DNA from 3 places in the Enterobacter sp. ECC_219_Taxon_10 genome. Region 3 is predicted to be linked to each of the others. Evidence: predicted binding sites of a transcription regulator. Region 3 holds the regulator's gene; each other region holds the start of a gene.
The links. Region 3 encodes PurR, which represses purine synthesis genes. Its sites were predicted from a motif close to CANGCAAACGTTTGCNTG; they were not measured.
Positions count from the first base shown of each region.

Region 1: a site for PurR is predicted at 2,382-2,399, ahead of purE (5-(carboxyamino)imidazole ribonucleotide mutase). Genes of this name have one in related genera too.
Region 2: a site for PurR is predicted at 6,624-6,641, ahead of purL (phosphoribosylformylglycinamidine synthase). Genes of this name have one in related genera too.

Region 1 covers NZ_CM178005.1:1,183,634-1,191,378, reverse strand. The annotation lists gene cysS (cysteine--tRNA ligase) at 1-555, opposite strand, end outside; gene ppiB (peptidylprolyl isomerase B) at 731-1,225, shown strand; gene lpxH (UDP-2,3-diacylglucosamine diphosphatase) at 1,229-1,951, shown strand; gene AC4ICF_RS05515 (YdgH/BhsA/McbA-like domain containing protein) at 2,089-2,298, shown strand; gene purE (5-(carboxyamino)imidazole ribonucleotide mutase) at 2,470-2,979, shown strand; gene purK (5-(carboxyamino)imidazole ribonucleotide synthase) at 2,976-4,043, shown strand; gene mnmH (tRNA 2-selenouridine(34) synthase MnmH) at 4,128-5,198, shown strand; gene AC4ICF_RS05495 (IS4 family transposase) at 5,331-6,659, shown strand; gene AC4ICF_RS05490 (porin) at 6,762-7,745, opposite strand, start outside.
Region 2 covers NZ_CM178005.1:3,660,164-3,667,908, forward strand. The annotation lists gene qseG (two-component system QseEF-associated lipoprotein QseG) at 1-688, opposite strand, end outside; gene qseE (two component system sensor histidine kinase QseE/GlrK) at 693-2,117, opposite strand; gene purL (phosphoribosylformylglycinamidine synthase) at 2,651-6,538, opposite strand; gene mltF (membrane-bound lytic murein transglycosylase MltF) at 6,806-7,745, shown strand, end outside.
Region 3 covers NZ_CM178005.1:2,109,485-2,117,229, forward strand. The annotation lists gene AC4ICF_RS10105 (riboflavin synthase) at 1-33, shown strand, start outside; gene cfa (cyclopropane fatty acyl phospholipid synthase) at 65-1,213, opposite strand; gene punC (purine nucleoside transporter PunC) at 1,511-2,701, opposite strand; gene punR (DNA-binding transcriptional activator PunR) at 2,816-3,727, shown strand; gene purR (HTH-type transcriptional repressor PurR) at 3,745-4,770, opposite strand; gene cydH (cytochrome bd-I oxidase subunit CydH) at 5,068-5,157, shown strand; gene AC4ICF_RS10135 (MFS transporter) at 5,321-6,487, shown strand; gene sodB (superoxide dismutase [Fe]) at 6,525-7,106, opposite strand; gene AC4ICF_RS10145 (C40 family peptidase) at 7,229-7,745, opposite strand, start outside.

The DNA.
Region 1 (7,745 bases), 930 kb from region 3:
TTTCCACAGCACGAAGTCCATCGGGTTACGCTTCACGTCCACCACGTCCACGCGCGCGCCGGCCTGGAGCTGATCCAGATCCTGACGGGAAAGCGAACCGTAGGCTGGGTCCGTCGGCACCGAGAACATCACGTCACCGTTGTCAGCAACGTACGCGTGACCGCGCTCAATCAGCTTCTCGGTGATCTCGATAATTTCGTGAATATGGTGGGTCGCGCGCGGCTCGCTGTCCGGACGCAGAATATTTAAGGCGTCGAAGTCTTTGTGCATCTCAACGATCATGCGATCCACCAGCGCAACAAAGCTTTCGCCGTTTTCATTAGCGCGCTTGATGATTTTATCGTCGATGTCGGTAATGTTACGCACGTACTTCAGGTTATAGCCCAGGAAGCGCAGGTAGCGAGAGACGACGTCGAACGCGACAAAGGTACGGCCATGGCCGATATGACAGAGATCGTAAACCGTAATACCACACACGTACATGCCGACTTCCCCGGCATGGATAGGTTTAAATTCCTCTTTCTGGCGCGTCATTGTATTAAAGATTTTTAACATCGAAGATTCCATGTAAACACGTGTGTGGGTTGTTTGTTCCCTATAATACCCATAATTCGGAATAGGATCAGCACACAATGCAAGGTGATCGCGTCCTGTGGTTATGCTATAACAAGCCCCTATATATGACCCGAAGGCGGGTCGACGTACCACAATAACGGAACAGGATGCAAAAATGGTTACTTTCCACACTAATCATGGCGATATCGTAATCAAAACCTTTGATGACAAAGCGCCTGAAACAGTTAAAAACTTCCTGGACTACTGCCGCGAAGGTTTCTACAACAACACCATTTTCCACCGCGTGATCAACGGTTTTATGATTCAGGGCGGCGGTTTCGAGCCTGGCATGCGCCAGAAAGAGACCAAAGAAGCGATCAAAAACGAAGCGAACAACGGCCTGAAAAACACCCGCGGTACGCTGGCAATGGCCCGTACTCAGGCACCACACTCTGCCACCGCGCAGTTCTTCATCAACGTGGCGGATAACGACTTCCTGAACTTCTCTGGCGAAAGCCTGCAGGGTTGGGGCTACTGCGTCTTCGCAGAAGTGGTTGAAGGGATGGACGTGGTTGACAAGATCAAAGCCGTCTCTACCGGCCGCAGCGGTATGCACCAGGACGTTCCTAAAGAAGACGTTGTGATTACAAGCGTGACCGTCAGCGAGTAATTCGTGGCGACACTCTTTATTGCGGATCTGCATCTGCAAACAGAAGAACCGGCGATAACCGCCGGTTTTCTGCGTTTTTTACGCGGTGAAGCGAAAAGCGCCGATGCGCTGTACATCCTGGGCGACCTGTTTGAAGCCTGGATTGGCGACGACGACCCAAACCCGCTGCACCGTGAAATGGCTGCCGCCATTAAAACGCTGGTGGATTCCGGCGTCCCCTGCTACTTCATTCACGGCAACCGTGATTTCCTGCTCGGCAAGCGCTACGCCCGTGAAAGCGGTATGACGCTGCTGCCGGAAGAGCAGGTGCTCGACCTCTATGGCCGCAGGGTGCTGATCATGCACGGCGATACGCTCTGCACCGACGATACCGGCTACCTGGCGTTTCGCGCCAAAGTCCACACCCCGTGGATCCAGAAGCTGTTCCTTGCCCTGCCGCTGTTTATCCGCAACCGCATCGCCGCCAGAATGCGCGCGGGCAGTAAAGCCGCCAACAGCAGCAAGTCCCTGACCATCATGGACGTTAATCCGCTGGCGGTGGTGAACGTGATGGAAAAGCATGGCGTTCAGTGGTTGATCCACGGTCATACCCATCGTCCTGACGTGCATTCCCTTATCGCCAACGGTGAACCGGCCCATCGCGTGGTACTGGGCGCGTGGCACAGCGAAGGCTCTATGGTCAAAGTCACGCCAGAGGGCGTGGAGCTTATCGCGTTTCCGTTTTAACCCCCTCACAAGTATTTCTATTTTTTTGAATAATATCGGCAAATTGTTTCGATTTTAATCAGCCCGTGGTCGGCCTATTATTTATCACATCAGGGCAACACGCCCTATCCCAGACAAAATATTTAAGGAATACGACCATGAAATCCATCAAAACTTTCGTTGCAGTTACTGCTCTCTCCCTGGTTTCTTTCGGTTCTTTCGCTCAGAGCGTGAGTGCAACCGGCTCAACCCTTGACCGCGCAGAAGCGAAAATTGCTGCCCAGGCTGCTGAACAAGGTGCGTCATACAAAATCACCAGCGCGCAGTTCAACAACCGCGTGTACATGACCGCAGAACTGACGAAATAATGATTGTCGCTCGACGAAAACAGACCGCCAGATCGCGGTCTGTTTTGTTATGAATTGATGGCAACAACGGCTCAAGATTTAACCGCGCAACCGTTTTCCTTGCCCGTATAACATGCTATTCTCTGTGCCCTCGAAAGCAGTGTGTTTCGCACCACAGGAGTTTTAAGACGCATGTCTTCCCGCAATAATCCGGCGCGTGTCGCCATCGTGATGGGGTCCAAAAGCGACTGGGCTACCATGCAGTTCGCCGCCGAAATCTTTGAAATCCTGAATGTACCGCACCACGTTGAAGTGGTCTCCGCGCACCGTACGCCGGACAAACTGTTCAGCTTCGCCGAAAGCGCTGAAGAGAACGGTTATGAGGTGATCGTTGCCGGTGCGGGCGGCGCAGCACATCTGCCAGGCATGATTGCCGCTAAAACCCTGGTGCCGGTTCTGGGCGTCCCTGTTCAAAGCGCCGCGTTAAGCGGTGTCGATAGCCTTTATTCCATCGTCCAGATGCCGCGCGGTATTCCTGTCGGCACGCTGGCGATTGGCAAAGCGGGCGCGGCGAATGCCGCTCTGCTGGCCGCGCAAATTCTTGCAACGCACGACAAAGATTTACGCCAGCGTCTGGCGGCGTGGCGTAAAGCCCAGACCGACGAGGTGCTGGATAACCCGGACCCGCGGGGTGCAGCATGAAGCAGGTTTGCGTCCTCGGTAACGGCCAGCTGGGCCGTATGCTGCGTCAGGCCGGTGAGCCGCTGGGTATTGCTGTCTGGCCCGTCGGGCTGGACGATGAACCTGAGGCCGTCCCGTTCCACCAGAGCGTGATCACGGCAGAAATCGAACGCTGGCCGGAAACCGCGCTGACCCGCGAGCTGGCGCGCCATAACGCCTTTGTGAACCGCGACGTGTTCCCGATTATTGCCGACCGTCTGACGCAAAAGCAGCTGTTCGACAAGCTCGGTCTGCCGACCGCACCGTGGCAGCTGTTGTCCGACAAAAGCGAGTGGAATGACGTGTTCGCGATGCTGGGCGAACTGGCGATTGTAAAGCGTCGCGTGGGCGGCTACGACGGCCGCGGCCAGTGGCGCCTGCGCGCGCATGAAACCGCCGAGCTGCCGGACGACTGCTACGGCGAGTGCATCGTTGAGCAGGGCATCAACTTTAGCGGCGAAGTGTCGCTGGTTGGCGCGCGCGGGCACGATGGCCGCACGGTGTTTTACCCGCTGACGCATAACTTGCATCAGGACGGCATTCTGCGCACCAGCGTCGCCTTCCCGCAGGCCAATGCCGACCAGCAGGCGCAGGCGGAAGAGATGCTTTCCGCCATCATGCACGAGCTGGGCTACGTGGGCGTCATGGCGATGGAGTGTTTCGTCACACCATCGGGTCTGCTGATCAACGAGCTGGCTCCGCGCGTGCACAACAGCGGCCACTGGACGCAAAACGGCGCCTCCATCAGCCAGTTCGAACTGCATCTGCGCGCGATCACCGACCTGCCGCTGCCGAAGCCCGTCGTTAACAGCCCGTCGGTGATGATCAACCTGATCGGGACCGATCTGAACTACGGCTGGCTAAAGCTGCCGCTGGTGCACCTGCACTGGTATGACAAAGAGGTCCGCGAGGGTCGTAAGGTCGGTCACCTGAACCTGAACGATACCGATACGGACCGCCTGAGCGCCACCCTGGAAGCGATCGTTCCTCTCCTGCCGCCGGAATATGCAAGCGGCATTGTCTGGGCACAGTCAAAGCTTAAGTAAGACATCCACGCCGGGGAGTTGACCTTCCCCTTCCCCGGCGTACAATCCCCGCCCATTGCTGCTGAGTTTTCTTCTGGAATAACCATGAACGATGGAACGGACTATCGCGCGATCCTCGCGTCTGATACCCCTTTAATCGACGTTCGCGCGCCGATCGAATTTGCCCAGGGCGCGATGCCTGCGGCAGTCAACCTGCCCTTAATGAACGACGACGAGCGCGCCGCCGTTGGCACGTGCTACAAACGCCAGGGCCCCGAAGCCGCGCTCGCGCTCGGCCATCGCCTGGTGAACGGTGAAACGCGCGACGCGCGTATCCGCGCCTGGCGGGAAGCCAGTCTTGCCCATCCTGAGGGCTTTCTCTGCTGTGCGCGCGGCGGCCAGCGCTCGCATATCTCGCAGGCCTGGCTTAAAGAGGCTGGCGTCGACTACCCGCTGATCCGCGGCGGCTATAAGGCCCTGCGCCAGATGGCGATTCAGGTGACGATCGAGCAGTCGCAAAAGCCGATGGTGCTAATCGGCGGCTGTACCGGAAACGGTAAAACGCTGCTGGTGAAGCAGCACCCGCAGGGCATCGATCTGGAAGGGCTGGCACACCATCGCGGTTCGTCGTTTGGCCGCACGCTCACGCCGCAGCTTTCCCAGGCCAGCTTTGAAAACCACCTTGCGGTTGAGCTATTGAAAAAAGACGCTGCGCGCTGGGTGCTGGAAGATGAAGGCCGGATGATTGGCTCCAACCACCTGCCGGAGTGCCTGCGCGACCGCATGGTTGAAGCCCCTATCGTTGTCGTCGAAGACCCGTTTGAAATTCGTCTTGAACGCCTGCGCGAAGAGTATTTCGACCATATGTGGGCGGACTTTTCTGCTGCCTACGGCGAGGAAGCGGGCTGGAAAGAGTACAGCGAGTATCTGCATCACGGCCTGTTCGCCATTCGCCGCCGTCTGGGGCTGCAGCGGTATGCAGAATTCACCGCGCTGTTAGATTCCGCGCTGTTGGAACAACAACGCTCTGGCAGCACGGACGCGCACTTCAGCTGGCTTGCACCGCTGCTGAAGGACTATTACGACCCGATGTACGGCTATCAGCTGGAGAAGAAAGCGGAGAAGATTGTGTATCGCGGGACGTACGAAGAGATTGCTGAGTGGCTTGATCGCTGAAAAAGAAAGCCGGGTGGCGAGGTAAAAGCAAAACGGCAACCAGGGTTGTAATGCCGATCAGTTAAGGATCGGTTGACCGATCCAGTGGCTGTGTAAGAATCCGGAAATGCTCACCCGTTTCCGGATTTTTTTATGCACATTGGACAGGCTCTTGATCTGGTATCCCGTTACGATTCTCTGCGTAACCCTCTGACTTCTCTGGGCGACTGTCTTGACCCGGAACTGATTTCCCGCTGCCTTGAAGAATCCGGCACCGTCACGTTACGCAAACGGCGCCTTCCTCTGGAAATGATGGTCTGGTGCATTATCGGTATGGCCCTTGAGCGCAAGGAGCCGCTTCATCAGATCGTTAACCGGCTGGATATCATGTTACCCGGCAACCGTCCGTTCGTTGCCCCCAGCGCCGTGATCCAGGCCCGTCAGCGGCTGGGAAGCGAAGCCGTCCGCCGCGTGTTCACGCAAACAGCGCAGCTCTGGCATAACGCCACGCCGCATCCGCACTGGTGTGGCCTGACCCTGCTGGCCATCGATGGTGTGTTCTGGCGAACACCGGACACGCCGGAAAACGACAGCGCCTTTCCCCGCCAGACGCATGGCGGAAACCCGGCCCTCTACCCGCAGGTTAAAATGGTCTGTCAGATGGAGCTGACCAGCCATCTGTTGACGGCAGCGGCCTTCGGCACGATGAAAAACAGCGAAAATGAGCTCGCGGAGCAACTGATAGAGCAGACCGGCGATAACACCCTGACGTTAATGGATAAAGGCTACTACTCGCTGGGGTTGCTGAATGCATGGAGCCAGGCAGGAGAACACCGTCACTGGATGCTCCCTCTCAGAAAGGGAGCACAGTATGAAGAGGTCAGAAAGCTGGGTAAAGGCGACTATCTGGTGAAGCTGAAAACCAGCCCACAGGCACGAAAAAAATGGCCGGGTCTGGGAGATGAGATGACAGCCCGCCTGCTGACCGTGACGCGCAAAGGGAAAGTCAGCCATCTGCTGACGTCGATGACGGACGCCATGCGCTATCCCGGAGGAGAAATGGCAGACCTGTACAGCCATCGCTGGGAAATAGAGCTGGGGTACAGGGAGATAAAACAAACGATGCAACTGAGCAGGCTGACGCTGAGAAGTAAAAAGCCGGAGCTTGTGGAGCAGGAGTTATGGGGCGTGTTACTGGCGTATAATCTGGTGCGATATCAGATGATTAAAATGGCGGGCCATCTGAAAGGATACTGGCCGAATCAGCTGAGCTTCTCAGAATCATGCGGCATGGTCATGAGAATGCTGATGACGCTGCAGGGCGCTTCACCAGGGCGTATCCCGGAGCTGATGCGTGATCTTGAAAGCATGGCGCAACTGGTAAAGTTGCCGACAAGAAGGGAAAGGGCCTTCCCGAGGGTGGTAAAGGAAAGGCCCTGGAGATACCCCACAGCCCCGAAAAAAAGCCAGTCAGTTGCTTAACTGACTGGCATTACAACCAGGGTTGCCGTTTTTAATGTTTGTTCCCTCTCCCCGTGGGAGAGGGTCAGGGTGAGGGCATCAGGCCGCACCCTACAAGACCACTTAGAAGTCGTAACGCAGACGCACCAGGTTCATGTCGCCCAGGTTGTCGGTGCTGGAGGTGAACACGTGTTCGTAATCCACGCGGAAACCGTAATCCAGCAGGAAGCTGATACCCACGCCGTTGTCGATACGCTGGTAGTTGCGGCCGTTCACGTACTCAATACGGTCACCCATGAAGTAAGGCTGGATGGATTTCACCGCGTACTGACCGATTGGGAATTTATACCCTGCGAAGTACTCAATACCCCACGCGTCGCCCGCAAAGTAGTCGTTAACAGACACTTTTTTGGTGGTCAGGAAGTTCTGGTACCAGCCGCCGCCCGCGGAGAAGGTCCAGTTGTCCGGCGTCCAGCTCAGTGCGGTACCGACGATATTCTGATCGTAGGTTTTGCTGTCGCCGTTGTCCGGGTTACGCATGTCGGCGCGGGTGTAGTTCCACGCTGCGCCCCAGGTCAGATCGGTGGTCAGGTGGTAATCGATACCCAGCGAGCCGCCGCCTTTACGCTTGTAGCGCAGGCCGTTGCCCGGCAGGTATTCGCTGTCTTCAAACAGGTAGGATGCGTAAATGTCCGCATCGCCCACGGTTTTCTTATATTTCAGCATCTGGCGTGAACGGTAAGAGCCGTCGTAGTCGCCGTTGATCCCGTTACCCGGTGCCTGACCGATCATGTCGTAGTCCCAGATATCGGTTTTCACGCCAACCACATCATAGTAAACGCTGTTCTGTTGACCGAAGGTCAGCGTACCCCAGGTATCGCTCTTCAGACCGGTGTAGAGCATACGGCGAGTGGTGTCGTGGGCGCCGTCTGCATAGTGATGATCCCAGTTAAACTGGGCAGGAATGTTCACTCCCAGCTCGTAGTAGCTGATCCAGCTAATGTCATCAAACAGGTAGTAATCAGCCGCGAAACGGAAACGGGTGCCGCCGTCAAAGCCGTTACGCTTGTAGCTGTTTTTACCGTCGTCGCCGGTCATGTTCTGGAA
Region 2 (7,745 bases), 1.6 Mb from region 3:
GTGCAGCAGATGAACTACCTGGCTGATATTTACGCGACGAGAGCTGCCTTTCGATATCGGTCAGGTTTTCCAGCTTGCGCGTGGTGGTATCCAGCTGGCTACGTAAATGTTGCTGCTGTTGGCGCAGCGTATCAAGCTCGCTGTCGGTTGACTGTTGCAGCTTGCTGTAGCGGGAGCGCTCTTCAGACAGCTGCAACTGTAACGTCTGCCCGTCCCGCCAGAGCTGGTAGACCGGGCGCACCTGTGCGGGAAGATTGATCACAAACGTGTCCAGCCGGGTCACGTTGGCCCGACGTTCAACGGGGGTAATTTTCGCATCGGCCAGTAAAATCCCACGCTTGAAAGCGTCCTGCCAGGTGTCCTCATCCAGCATCGCCGCCTTCGAGCGGGCGTCTACCGGCGCAAGCCGCTGAGCGCAATCTATTCCGCGCAGCCAGAACAGCGGGTTATTTTCGACGTCATGCCCTGACAGATTCCAGATATCGTCACAGCGGGTAGAGAGGAAATCCGCCAGCTGGTTATCGGGCCATTTATCTTCTTGTTTACCGCTTATCGCACTTTGCGGCGCATGGGAAACGCACCCCGCCAGAACTAAACAGGGCAGACTCAGGCGACCCGCTTTGCTGGAAAACACCGCGCGTATGGCGCGGAAAAAGACGTGTGACATACTCACCAGATATAGATTCATTTTATTAATTTTTCCGGCTCAGGGGCAGTTCAATACGGAAGCAAACATCTGAACGTTCGTCCGTGGCAATGTTTAGCTCACCCTGCATGCGTCGTATGCAGTCCCGGGCGATGCTTAAGCCCAGACCGCTTCCTTTTACCGCACCTTTCCGCTGATGACTCCCCTGGAAAAAGGGTTCGAAGATCATGGTTTTTTCGTCATCGGGGATCGGGGTGCCGGTGTTTGCGACGTCAATAAACACCCGGGAACCCTTCGTAAAACTTCGGATATAAATGTTACCGGATTCAGTACCATAGTGCACCGCATTGGAGTAAAGATTGTCCAGAACGCTCATTAATAGCATGGGTTCAGCGAGACAGGTCGGTGCATTCAGCTCTACCCCGGTATGCATCATTTTAGCTCTTGCCGGCAAGCTGTGGGCGGAGATCACCATATCCACCAGCGGCTCAATTTCCACCTCTTCCAGCACGACCGCCCCATCAGCCAGCTTGCGGTTGTAATCCAGAAGCTGCTCAATGAGCTTTTGCAGGTTGCGGCTGCTGGCGTCCAGAATCTCGACAATCTCTTTCTGCTCCGGCGTAAGCGGTCCTGCCACCTCGTCCGCCAGCAGCTCCGTTCCTTCACGCATGCTGGCCAGCGGGGTTTTCAACTCATGAGAGATATGGCGCAGGAACTGGTGGCGCTGGGATTCCAGCCACGCCAGGCGCTCGGATAGCCAGATAATGCGCTGGCCGACGGATCGCAGCTCCCGAGGACCTTTAAAGGCAACCGTATCCCCGAGCGATTTCCCCTCCCCCAGGCGGTTGATCATACGCTGAATACCCTTCACCGGGCCGATGATCATGCGGGTAAAGAGCAGCACCAGCCCGAGGCTCACCAGGAACAGCACCAGCGCCTGCCAGCCGAAGAACTGGCCGCGCTCGGCAATCTCCTGCTGTAGCTGCTGGCCGCGAGAGAAAATCACCGTCCGCGTGGATTGCACCATTTCGGTATTGGCGGCAGCAAAGGCTTCAAGGCGCGCGGCGGCAGCCGCATCCGGGCCGCTGTTATGGCACTGCAGCTGCGCGAGATCGTTCAGATCCTGACGTAGTGCCTGATAGAGCCTGTCGTCCGGCAGCACGCCCGCGTGGGCGTCCAGCATTTCGCTGTAGCGCTTGCGCTGGCTCTGGTACACCTTCTCCAGTGTCCGATCGTCGAGCACGCAGTACTGGCGATAGCTACGCTCCATCTCCAGCGCGGCGTTGGTCATCGCTTCACTGCGTCTGGCGTCGATAAGCGTGGTGCGGTTCGTCAGTGCCGCCTGGGCACTCAGCGCATTCAGGCTCTGCCACGCCTGCCAGGCGAGGATCAGCAATGGCAGCAGGATCAGCAGGAAGGCCATCATCACGAGCTGTCGCAGGGAGCGGGGAAAAACGGGCCAGCGTTTCAACGCATTACTCTCTTCATGGGGTTTACGGAGAGCGTAACTGAGTCTGCCCTTCAGATACAACAAAGCCGGGTAAAAACCCGGCTTTGTCATGGAATAAGGCGGTGCCTAACTCGACGTTTCGCCCTGGCCTGATAAAGCATCGCTATGATCAGTAGTTGGACGGCAGGCACCTTTTTGTGCGTCATTCGAAGTTTATGTAGCACGTCCCGAAGGGGCTGACATAAGAAGGTGAATGAGCCACTGGTTAATATTATGCAACACCCATGCCAGAATGCAAAACAAAATATTAACACATTGAAATATATAATTTTTACTCACTTAACCGGTTCATTGTGTGTTGAATGATTTCCAGGCTAAGTGTCGCTATTAAGCAACACCTTAATGGGAACATTTACTGCCATATATAAATCAATGAGTTATATGTCTCCATTTAGAGACAGTCATGTACCCTCTTTGTCGCAATTTTGCGACACGCATAAAAAAGCCCGGTGGCGCTACCGCTTACCGGGCCTGCAAAGTACCTGCTTTACTTCTTAACCCAGCTGTTTACGCGCGTTGCGGAAGATGCGCATCCACGGGCTGTCCTCGCCCCAGTTTTCCGGATGCCAGGAGTTGCTCACGGTACGGAACACGCGCTCCGGGTGCGGCATCATAATAGTCGCGCGGCCGCTTTCGCTGGTCACCGCCGTAATACCGTTGACGGAGCCGTTCGGGTTAGCCGGATAGGTTTCTGTGACCTTGCCGAAGTTATCGACAAAGCGCAGCGCAACCAGGCCTTTGCTCTCCAGCTGAGCCAGATGCGCCGCATCGCGCACTTCCACCTGACCTTCACCGTGAGAAACGGCGATTGGCATCTGCGACCCGACCATCCCCTGCAGCAGCAGAGACGGGCTCTGAGTCACTTCTACCAGGCTGAAGCGCGCCTCAAAGCGGTCTGACTGGTTACGCACAAAGCGCGGCCAGGCTTCGCTGCCAGGGATCAGTTCGCGCAGGTTAGACATCATCTGGCAGCCGTTGCACACGCCCAGCGCCAGCGTTTGCGGACGGTGGAAGAAGGTTTCGAACTCATCGCGCACGCGGCTATTGAACAGAATGGACTTCGCCCAGCCTTCACCCGCGCCCAGCACGTCCCCGTAGGAGAAACCGCCGCACGCTACCAGCGCATGGAAATCCTCCAGACCGGTACGTCCGGCCAGCAGGTCGCTCATGTGGACGTCGATAGCGTCAAAGCCCGCGCGGTGGAAGGCTGCCGCCATCTCAACGTGGGAGTTAACGCCCTGCTCGCGCAGAACGGCCACTTTCGGACGCGCGCCGGTCGCAATGTACGGCGCGGCAATGTCTTCATTGATGTCGAAGGTGAGCTTCACGTTCAGGCCAGGATCGTTGTCGTTAGCCTTCGCATTGTGCTCCTGATCGGCACATTCCGGGTTATCACGCAGGCGCTGCATCTGCCAGGTGGTTTCCGCCCACCACATGCGCAGCGTGGTGCGGCTTTCGCTGAACACGGCGTGACCGTCAGCTTCAATGACGAAGCGGTCACCCTGAACGGCTTTACCCAGATAGTGCACGCAGTCAGCCAGGCCATACTGAGCCAGCAGCGCTTCAACCGCATCGCGGTCTGCCGCACGAACCTGAATCACCGCGCCCAGCTCTTCGTTAAACAGCGCCGCCAGGCGGTCTTCGCCAAGCGTGGCAATGTTCGCTTCCACGCCGCAGTGGCCGGTGAAGGCCATCTCTGCCAGCGTCACCAGCAGGCCGCCGTCGGAGCGGTCGTGGTAGGCCAGCAGCTTGCGCTGCGCCACCAGCGCCTGAATCGCGTCGTAGAAGCCTTTCAGTTGCGCCACGTCGCGCACGTCGGCTGGCTTGTCGCCGAGCTGACGGTAAACCTGCGCCAGCGCGGTGGCGCCCAGCGCATTGTGGCCTTTGCCCAGGTCAATCAGCAGCAGGGCGTTGTCTTCAGTGGCCAGTTGCGGCGTAACGGTGTGGCGCACGTCTTCCACGCGGGCAAACGCGGTGATCACCAGCGACAGCGGAGAGGTCATCTCGCGCTGCTCGTTACCTTCCTGCCAGCGGGTTTTCATCGACATGGAGTCTTTACCCACCGGAATGGTCAGGCCGAGGGCTGGACACAGCTCCTCACCCACCGCTTTCACGGCTTCATACAGGCCCGCGTCTTCGCCAGGGTGGCCGGCAGCGGCCATCCAGTTCGCGGAAAGCTTGATACGTTTGATGTCGCCAATCTGCGTCGCGGCAATGTTGGTCAGCGCTTCACCCACCGCCAGACGGGCAGAGGCGGCGAAGTCCAGCAGCGCCACCGGGGTGCGTTCGCCGAGAGCCATCGCTTCGCCGTAGTAGCTGTCGAGGCTCGCGGTGGTCACGGCGCAGTTAGCGACCGGGATCTGCCACGGGCCGACCATCTGGTCGCGGGAGACCATACCGGTCACGGTACGGTCACCGATGGTCACCAGGAAGGTTTTCTCCGCCACAGCAGGCAGGTGCAGCACGCGGTTGACCGCTTCTGCCACGGTGATGCCCTGACGATCCAGCGCTTTGCCCGCCGCTTTGCGGGTTGTTACGTCGCGGGTCATCTTCGGCGTTTTACCGAGCAGCACGTCGAGCGGCAGATCGATCGGCTGGTTGTCAAAGTGGGTGTCGCTTAAGGAAAGGTGCTGCTCTTCGGTCGCTTCACCGATGACGGCATACGGCGCGCGCTCGCGGCGGCACAGCTCGTCAAACAGCGGCAGCTGATCCGCAGCAACCGCCAGCACGTAGCGCTCCTGGGATTCGTTACACCAGATTTCCAGCGGGCTCATGCCCGGCTCATCGCTCAGGATATCGCGCAGGTTGAAGCGTCCACCGCGGCCGCCGTCGCTCACCAGCTCAGGCATGGCGTTGGACAAACCGCCCGCGCCCACGTCGTGGATGAACAGAATCGGGTTGGCATCGCCCAGCTGCCAGCAGCGGTCGATCACTTCCTGGCAGCGACGCTCCATTTCAGGGTTGTCGCGCTGCACGGACGCGAAATCGAGATCCGCGTCAGACTGGCCGGAGGCCATAGAGGAGGCCGCGCCGCCGCCCAGACCGATATTCATGGCCGGGCCGCCCAGCACGATCAGCTTCGCGCCGACGACGATCTCGCCTTTCTGCACGTGATCGGCACGAATGTTACCGATCCCGCCCGCCAGCATGATCGGTTTGTGGTAGCCGCGCAGCTCTTCGCCGTTGTGGCTGTCCACTTTCTCTTCATAGGTACGGAAGTAACCGTTCAACGCCGGACGGCCAAATTCGTTGTTGAACGCTGCCCCGCCCAGCGGGCCTTCGGTCATGATATCCAGCGCGGTGACAATGCGCTCTGGCTTGCCGAAATCTTCTTCCCACGGCTGTTCAAAGCCCGGGATACGCAGGTTGGATACGGAGAAACCGACCAGACCCGCTTTGGGTTTTGCACCACGACCGGTCGCCCCTTCGTCACGGATTTCACCGCCGGAGCCGGTCGCCGCCCCCGGCCACGGAGAGATTGCGGTCGGGTGGTTGTGGGTTTCCACTTTCATCAGGATATGCGCAGGCTCCTGGTGGAAGTCATAGCGCCCTGCTTCGCGATCGGCGAAGAAGCGGCCCACCTCGGAACCTTCCATCACAGCGGCGTTGTCTTTGTAGGCAGACAGCACGTGGTCAGGGGTTTGCTCCATGGTGTTTTTGATCATTTTGAACAGCGACTTCGGCTGCTGTTCGCCGTCAATAATCCAGTCGGCGTTGAAAATTTTGTGGCGGCAGTGCTCAGAGTTAGCCTGCGCGAACATATAGAGTTCGATATCGTTCGGGTTACGGTTGAGCTTAATGAACGCATCCTGCAGGTAGTCGATTTCGTCTTCTGCCAGCGCCAGGCCGAGACGCAGGTTGGCGTCAATCAGCGCCTGACGGCCCTGCCCCAGCAGATCCACGCTCTGTACCGGCGCAGGCTGATGGTGGGAGAAAAGCTTCTGCGCGTCATCGAGAGAGGCAAACACGCTCTCCATCATGCGATCGTGCAGTTCAGCCGCAACCGCCTGCCACTGCGCGTCGCTCAGGGTAGAGGCTTCAACATAGTACGCCACGCCGCGCTCCAGACGGTTAATCTGGCTCAGGCCGCAGTTGTGGGCGATGTCGGTAGCTTTGGAAGACCAGGGGGAGATGGTACCCGGACGCGGCGTCGCAAGGATCAGTTTGCCGGTTGGCGTATGGCTGCTCAGATTTGGACCATACTTGAGCAGGCGTTCCAGCTGTACGCGCTCCTCTGCATTGAGGGGGGCATTCAGGTCAGCAAAATGGACATACTCAGCGTAAATATTGCTTACCGGAAGGTCGGCCGCCTGAAAACGTGCCAGCAGTTTGGTAATACGGAAGGCAGACAGTGCAGGCGAACCACGCAGAATTTCCATCATAAGTCTCTCGTCTTCGAAGCGCCGGGGCGCTTACAGTGTGCGCAAGGGGGGAAAACGGGCGTCATTATAGAGAATCCTGAGCGTCGACGAAACCGTTTGCGTCGAAATAAAATTTGCGAAGATGTTTAGCAATAGATGTGACCTGTCTCTCTAATTGGTTGCCAAGTGGCGCAAGTTTACGCAAAATGCCGCTCATTCAATGGCAAACCTTATTGTTAACATGGCTACAGCAGACTGAGGCATCCGGCGTCGCAGAGAATTAACTAATTGAAAAAATTAAAGATTAATTATCTGCTCATCGGCATTGTAACGTTGCTGCTGGCAGTGGCCCTCTGGCCTTCCATCCCCTGGTTCGGCAAAGCCGAAAACCGTATCGCCGCCATTCAGGAGCGGGGGGAACTGCGCGTCAGTACCCTCAACTCTCCGCTGATTTACAGCGACATTAACGGCAAAATTATTGGTCTGGATTATGAGCTGGCGCAGCAGTTCGCCGATTATCTGGGCGTGAAGCTTAAAATTACCGTTCGTCAGAACATCAACCAGCTGTTTGACGACCTCGATAACGACGATGCCGATATCCTTGCCGCCGGTCTGGTCTATAACAGCGAGCGCAGCAAGAACTACCAGCCAGGCCCGACCTACTACTCCGTTTCCCAGCAGCTGGTCTATCGCGTCGGGAGCCTGCGCCCGCGTACGCTTGCCTCGATCAACGCGCAACAGCTGGCGATTGCGCCCGGCCATGTGGTGATTGACGATCTGCGCGAGCTTAAGGAGAAGAAATACCCCGATCTGAGCTGGACGGTCGATCCCAAACTCGGTACGACGGCGCTGCTGGAGCAGGTCAAAGATCAGAAACTGCCCTACACTATTGCCGATTCGGTGGCGATCAGCCTTTTCCAGCGGGTGCATCCAGAAATCGCCGTGGCGCTGGACGTGACGGACGAACAGCCCGTTACCTGGTTTACCCATCTGGATGACGATCAGACCCTCTCTGCGGCCATGCTTGATTTCTACAACACCATTAATGAAGACGGCACGCTGGCGCGCCTTGAGGAGAAGTACCTCGGCCACGGGGATGACTTCGATTACGTTGATACCCGCAGCTTCCTGCGCGCGGTAGACAGCGTCCTGCCGGACCTTCAGCCGTTATTTGAAAAATACGCCCAGGAAATTGACTGGAAACTGCTGGCGGCGATCTCGTACCAGG
Region 3 (7,745 bases):
GCCGCAATAATTAAAGCTGTAGAAGAAGAATAAAAAATACCCCCGGCTTGCCGGGGGTATTTTTCTAGCGTGCGACCCGCAAGCCGTGTTCAATCCCTCGGCTGAAAACAACCTGCCAGAGCTGAATATCGCGCGCGCGAAACGCCCCCGCGCAGGCATTCAGATAATAGCTAAACATCCGCTTGAATCGTTCAGAATAGTTGTCCGCAATTTCAGGCCAGGCTTCCTGAAAACGCGCATGCCAGGCCATTAACGTGGTGTCGTAATCCGCGCCGAAGTTATGCCAGTCTTCCATGACGAAATGGGATTCGCTGGCGTTGGCAATCTGGCGAACGGACGGTAAACAGCCATTCGGAAAGATGTATTTGTTGATCCACGGGTCGACGTTATTGTCGGTCCGCTTCGAGCCGATGGTATGCAGCAGGAAGATGCCGTCCGGTTTCAGATTACGGTCCACCACCTCAAAGTAGGTGTCGTAGTTTTTTGGCCCCACGTGCTCGAACATGCCGACGGAAACGATCCGGTCAAACTGCTCATTCAGGTCACGGTAGTCCTGCAGCCGAATATCCACATCAAGATCCTGACAGCGCTCTCGCGCCATTTTTTGCTGTTCTGCTGAGATCGTCACGCCGACCACGCTGACGCCGTAGTGCTTCGCCATAAAATACGCCAGCCCGCCCCAGCCGCAGCCGATATCCAGCACGCGCATGCCGGGCTGTAGCTGCAATTTCTCGCTAATCAGGCGCAGTTTGGCCTGTTGAGCCTCTTCAAGCGTCGACGCCTCTTTCCAGTAGGCGCAGGAGTATTGCATGAAGGGGTCCAGCATGCGGCTGAACAGATCGTTGCCGAGATCGTAATGCTCTTTGCCGACGATCCACGCACGTTTTTTACTTTGCAGATTAAACAGGCGGGCAGAGGCGACACGCAGGGTGTCTTTCAGATTGCGAGGGAGCTGTTTTTCAAGGCCGGCACGCAGCACGCTGGCGAAAAAGGTATCCAGCCGTTCGCACTCCCACCAGCCGTCCATATAGCTTTCTCCCAGACCTAACGATCCCTCCCGCAACACGCGTTTATAAAAATCGGGATGTTTAACCTGAGGATCGGATGGCGATGATCCATTGATAGTGATGCCTGCCCGACCTAACAGTTCACTGACGATCCGGGACCAGTTATCGTCCGGAACGCTGACTTCTTCTATACACGATGAACTCATAGCTTCTCCATCACCCTACTGTGATCAGAACCTTAAAACAGCGTAGACGCTTTTTTGGTTTGTGAGAAATCTCACGGTAAATACCGCGAGGCTAGTATCCGACGTAGAACAGAGGAAGGGAGATAACCCTTGCCGAAATGCCTTCCATGGTAAAACGGGAGCACTCCGGCTCCCGTTAACACTTAATATTTATCGTATTTAATCGAACCAAATTTAGTATAGGCCTCAAAATTTGGTGATTCAATAGAAAATTCTTAGCAACCTAATCACTGAAAATTAACATAGTTCCTGGTGCGATCAGGCGTGCGAGGTTTCAACCTGCGTACTCTCATCCTGCGCGGCAGCCTGCATGCGATAGCCTATGACGGCCAGCGCAACGGTAGCCAGCATTACGCTGGTTGTCGTCAGTAGCGGCGTGGCAATCAGCGCTGAGACTACCAGACTTGCCAGGAAGCACAGCCCCAGTTGCAGGGTGTTCTGCAGCGCGGCCGCGCGGCCTGTCGCCTGCGGGAACGGACGCAGCGCCTGCGCCACCACGATAGGGTAGATCGCCCCGTTCGCGACGGCCATCACGCAGAATGGAATCAAAATTTCGGCCAGACCGGCACCCGGAATAAAGCCAACGGCCCAGGTCCCGATGACGCTCAGCGCATACAGCACCAGCAGCCATGGCAGCATCTGCTGACCTTCCCACTTTTGCAGCGCCGCGCGGCAACCATACCCGCCCACCAGGAACGCGATAGTCTGTGGAACATAGCTCAGGCCGATGGCTGCAGGGCTGTAGCCCATATCGTGCAGAATGAACGGCGAACCGGTGAGCCACGCGAAGAAGCTTGCCGAGCAGGCGGCATAGATCAGAACGTTGCCGCGATACGCTTTGGTGCTGAGCAGGGAGGTGAAGGTGATCGGCTTCGCGTCTGCGTGCACCTCTTTTTTATGCGCGGGCTTGAGGGCGAATGCCGGCAGCATCAGCACCAGCGTGATGGCAAACAGCGTGGCAAAGATGGCCTGCCAGTCAAAGTGCGCGAGGATCCAGCTGCCCAACAGAGGGGCGAGGGCAGGAGAAAGCCCTACCAGCGGCATAATGGTGGCGAAAATACGGTTGGTGCGGTTTGCCGGATAGTAGTCGGTGACCAGCGCCTGCCAGGTCACGGCAGCGGCACAGACGCCGACCGCCTGAACAAACCGCAGTACCAGCAGCCAGGTGGCATCGCGCACCCATAGCATTCCCAGGCAGCCCACGGCAAAAATGGCCAGACCCAGCAGCAGTACCGGTTTACGGCCAAAGCGATCCGAAAGCGGTCCCCAGAGCAGCTGCGCGAAGGCAAAACCGGCAAGGAACAGGCTCAGGCTGGCGCTGATGGCGGCAGCAGGGGTTTGCAAATCTTCCTGCATGGCGGCGAAAGCCGGCAGGTACATATCGGTGGCCAAAAAGCCCAGCACGCTTAAGCCGCCGAGCCAGACTAAAAAACCTTTCCTGGGTTGCACTGTTTTATTCTCCTGAGGAGGCAGGTATACGTTGGCGCTGAGTGTAGGGAATGCAAAGCCGCTTGTGAAACGCTAATATTTGGCGGGTGCATTCAAATTTTTTGCAGGCAGAAAATGTGGTCAGATTATTCTCTTGAAGTGGTCGATGCTGTCGCGCGTAACGGCAGCTTTAGCGGGGCGGCGCAGGAGCTACACCGCGTCCCTTCGGCTATCAGCTATACCGTACGTCAGCTTGAGGATTGGCTGGCGGTACCGCTGTTTGAACGGCGACATCGTGATGTGGAATTAACGCCTGCAGGGGCGTGGTTTTTGAAGGAAGGGCGTTCTGTTATCAAAAAAATGCAGATCACCCGCGAACAGTGCCAGCAGATCGCGAACGGCTGGCGGGGACACCTTTCCATTGCGGTGGATAACATCGTTAAGCCCGAGCGCACCCGGCAGATGATTGTCGATTTCTACCGTCATTTTTCTGACGTCGAACTGCGGGTTTCGCAGGAGGTGTTCAACGGCGTCTGGGATGCGCTGGCGGACGGCAGGGCAGAGATGGCCATTGGGGCCACTCAGGCGATCCCGGTCGGGGGGCGTTACGCCTTTCGCGATATGGGGATGCTGAGCTGGAAATGCGTGGTGGCAAGCGATCATCCGCTGGCGAAGATGGAAGGGCCGCTGAGCGATGATACGCTGCGCGGCTGGCCGTCGCTGGTGCTGGAGGATACCTCCCGCTCGCTGCCCAAGCGTATCACATGGCTTTTGGACAACCAGCGGCGGGTGGTGGCCCCTGACTGGGAATCGTCGGCGACGTGCCTTAGCGCCGGGCTCTGCGTCGCGATGGTACCCGTTCATTTTGCGCGACCACGAATCGACACCGGTGAGTGGGTTGAGCTGGCCCTGGAGAATCCATTCCCGGATGCGGCCTGCTGCCTCACCTGGCAACAAAATGATGTTTCCCCGGCGATGGCCTGGCTTCTGGATTATCTGGGGGACAGCGAAACGCTTAACCGGGAATGGCTGAGGGAGCCAGCCTGACTGGCTCCGCAATGAGATTAACGACGGTAGTCGCGGAACGGGCCATCCGCGACGGAACGGCGTTCGATAAGGCGAGGGTGAACTTCAATGGACTGCGACTCTTCACGTTTGTTGACGATCCTGTCCAGCAGCATATTGAAGGCGGTTTCACCCAGCGAATCTTTCGGCTGGTGAATGGTGGTCAACGCTGGCGTGAAGAAGCGCGCGTTGCGCACGTTGTCATACCCGATCACGGAGATGTCCTGCGGGACGCGCAGACCCAGCTCATCGGCCGCACAGAGGGCGCCCATCGCCATGATGTCACCCCCGCAGAAGACGGCGGTCGGGCGGTGCGGCTGGGAGACGATCTGTTGCATCGCGCGGTAGCCTGATTCCGGCTCAAAGTCGCCCTGCACGATCCAGTTTTCCGGCACGGTAATCAGCGCTTCTTCCATCGCTTTCATAAAGCCGGCCAGACGGCCCGCGCCGGTGTTGCGCTCCAGCGGACCCGGGATCACGCCAATCTCGCGATGGCCGCGCTCAATCAGATAACGGCCGGCCATATAGCCGCCCTCAAAGGCGTTATCGATAACCGAATCGGTGAAATCCGCGCGCGCTTCGCCCCAGTCCATCACCACCATCGGAATATGGCGATACTCTTCCAGCATCGACAGCACGGATTCCGGGTACTCGGAACACATTACCAGCAGGCCATCCACGCGCTTTTGCGCCATCATCGACAGGTAGGCACGCTGTTTTTCAATGCTGTTCCATGCGTTGCCGAGAATCAGGGTATAGCCTTTCTGGAAGCAGTTTTTCTCCACCGCTTCAATGATCTCGGCAAAATAGGCCGCTTCACTGCTGGTCGCCAGTAATCCAATGGACTTGGTGTGATTGACCTTGAGGCTGCGCGCAACCGCGCTTGGCGAATAGTGCAGCTCTTTGATCGCTGCCCAGACCGCGTTGCGCGTCTCTTCCGCCACGAAGCGGGTTTTGTTAATTACATGTGATACGGTTGTAGTGGAAACGTTTGCGCGTTTTGCTACGTCTTTAATTGTTGCCATTAAATGTCACTCCAGACCATATCCTAAACTCCTGAAAAACTTGAAGGTAAACGTTTGCCTTCTCTCACCCTTATCACGCAATTTTGGATTGCGGCACGCCAGGAAAACGACACGGGACGTCAGGAGGGGGTCAATGGCCGGTACGCTAATAAATTTAGCGTGGAATTTTGGCCTATCTTGATGAAAAGGGGAAGAGGTAAAGTGGTTATCAGTATAAATCCAGGAAGATTTTTGACGGAATCTGTGCAAAAATGAGCAAGCTCACTTTTCGTGGGGGGATTAAAAGGAGAAAAATTGATGAGTTCCGATCTGAAGTTTTCGCTGTTCACCACCGTTGTTGTGCTGGCTCTGATTGTCGCGGCTGGTCTGACGGCTGCGCTGCACTGATTTACGCGGAGGGAGAGCCTTCTCCCTCCCCATCGCCGCGATTGTTACTTCTCTGGCAAAAATCTTTTGCCATTTTGTTAACTTCTCATTTTTTGTGATTGATGTCATGCTTTCCGCTTCTTTGTTCTGTGTCACCACATGACACGGCATCCGGAGTTGACGCATGAAAATCAATTTTCCCCTGCTGGCCCTGGCGATTGGCGCTTTTGGGATTGGCACCACTGAATTCTCCCCGATGGGGTTACTGCCTGTTATTGCCCGGGGCGTAGACGTCTCGATCCCTGCGGCAGGCATGTTAATCAGCGCCTACGCCATCGGCGTGATGGTGGGGGCGCCGCTGATGACGCTTCTGCTTTCTCACCGGGCGCGCCGCAATGCGCTGATTTTCCTGATGGCGATTTTCACTCTGGGCAACGTGCTTTCGGCCATTTCGCCGGACTACACTACCCTGATGCTGTCGCGCATTCTGACCAGCCTGAACCACGGCGCGTTCTTTGGGCTGGGCTCGGTCGTGGCCGCAAGCGTAGTGCCAAAACACAAGCAGGCAAGCGCTGTAGCGACCATGTTTATGGGGCTGACGATTGCCAACATTGGCGGGGTGCCGGCGGCAACCTGGCTGGGGGAAGCGATCGGCTGGCGTATGTCCTTCCTGGCGACGGCCGGGCTGGGCGTGGTCGCGATGGTGGCGTTGTTCTTCTCTCTGCCGAAAGGCAGTGCAGGAGAACGTCCGGAAGTGCGTAAAGAGCTGGCGGTGCTGATGCGCCCGCAGGTGCTCTCCGCGCTGCTCACCACGGTGCTGGGGGCAGGGGCGATGTTTACCCTCTACACCTATATTTCACCGGTGCTGCACGATATCACCCACGCAACGCCTCTTTTCGTTACCGCGATGCTGGTGCTGATTGGCGTCGGCTTCTCGATCGGCAACTATCTCGGCGGGAAATTTGCTGACCGTTCCGTGAGCGGGACGCTGAAAGGCTTCTTAACCCTGCTGATTGTCATTATGGTTGCTATCCCGTGGCTGGCGCGTAATGAGTTCGGAGCGGCGATTGCGATGGTCGTCTGGGGGGCCGCAACCTTTGCCGTGGTGCCGCCGCTGCAGATGCGCGTGATGCGTGTCGCCCATGAGGCGCCGGGCCTCTCGTCTTCCGTGAATATCGGGGCGTTCAATCTCGGCAATGCGCTGGGCGCAGCCGCCGGAGGCGCCGTGATTTCAGGTGGTCTGGGGTACAGTTTTGTGCCGGTGATGGGGGCCATTATTGCCGCGCTCGGCCTGCTGCTGGTAATGATGTCCGGCCGTAAACAGCCTGAAGCCGTTTGCACGGCGGAATAAGCAAAAACGCAGAAGGGCGAACCCTTCTGCGTGTCTTTTACGCGGCGAAATTCTTCGCGACAAATTCCCAGTTAACCAGCGCCCAGAAGTGTTCCAGGTAGTTCGGGCGCGCGTTGCGGTAATCAATGTAGTAAGCGTGTTCCCACACGTCCACGGTCATCAGCGGCGTAGCGCTGGTGGTCAGCGGAGTGCCCGCGTTAGACGTGGACACGATAGCCAGTTTGCCATCCGCCTCTTTTACCAGCCACGTCCAGCCAGAACCGAAGTTCTTGATGGCTGCATCGGTAAACTTCGTCTTAAACTCGGCGAAGCTGCCAAAAGCGGCGTTAATGGCGGCCGCCAGCTCACCGGCAGGTTCGCCACCGGCATTGGGTGCCAGGCAGTGCCAGTAGAAGGTGTGGTTCCACACCTGAGCCGCGTTGTTAAAAACGCCACCCTCTGAGCTGCGAACGATCTCTTCCAGCGTTTTGCCTTCGAAATCGGTGCCCTTGATCAGGTTGTTCAGGTTGGTGACGTACGTCTGGTGATGTTTGCCGTAATGATACTCCAGGGTTTCCGCTGAAATATGCGGTGCCAGGGCGTCTTTTGCATACGGTAGTGCAGGTAATTCGAACGACATTGCTTCTCTCCTTATTGTATTTTGCGTTGCCAATAACCACACAGACAACAGGGAAAGGATAGCAAATTGAAAGGGTATGCAAAAGAGGAACTTACCCTGCCACGGATGTGGCAGGGCAGGGATTAGCGAATGGTTTTTGGCGTCATCACGCGACGCGCGCCGACGTAGTGGCGCATCCAGTAGTCTTCACTGAGCGAGGTGATCTGAATATCCTGGCCGCTGCGCGGTGACTGGATGAATTTCCCGTTGCCGACGTAGACGCCGACGTGGTCAGCCGTGCCGCGACCCTGGGTACGGAAGAAGACCAAATCGCCGTTTTCCAGCTCCCCGCGGTTAACTGGTGACGCATCGCGCAGGTGATACATCTCGTTGGCGGTACGCGGAATGCGGAATTTAACCAGATCTTTATAGGCGTAATAGACGAGGCCGCTGCAGTCGAAACCGGTGCGCGGCGAGCTGCCGCCCCAGCGATAAGGTTTGCCAATCTGTCCCATCAGCTTATTCATCGCGGTTTTTTGCGCTTTTTGCACACGCACTTTATGCACATCCGCCAGTTTCGTCACCTTCGTGCATTTTGCTTTATGCCCTTTACGGGTAATGCATTTTTCTGTAACGAGGTTAGCGGCGGTCAGCGAAGCT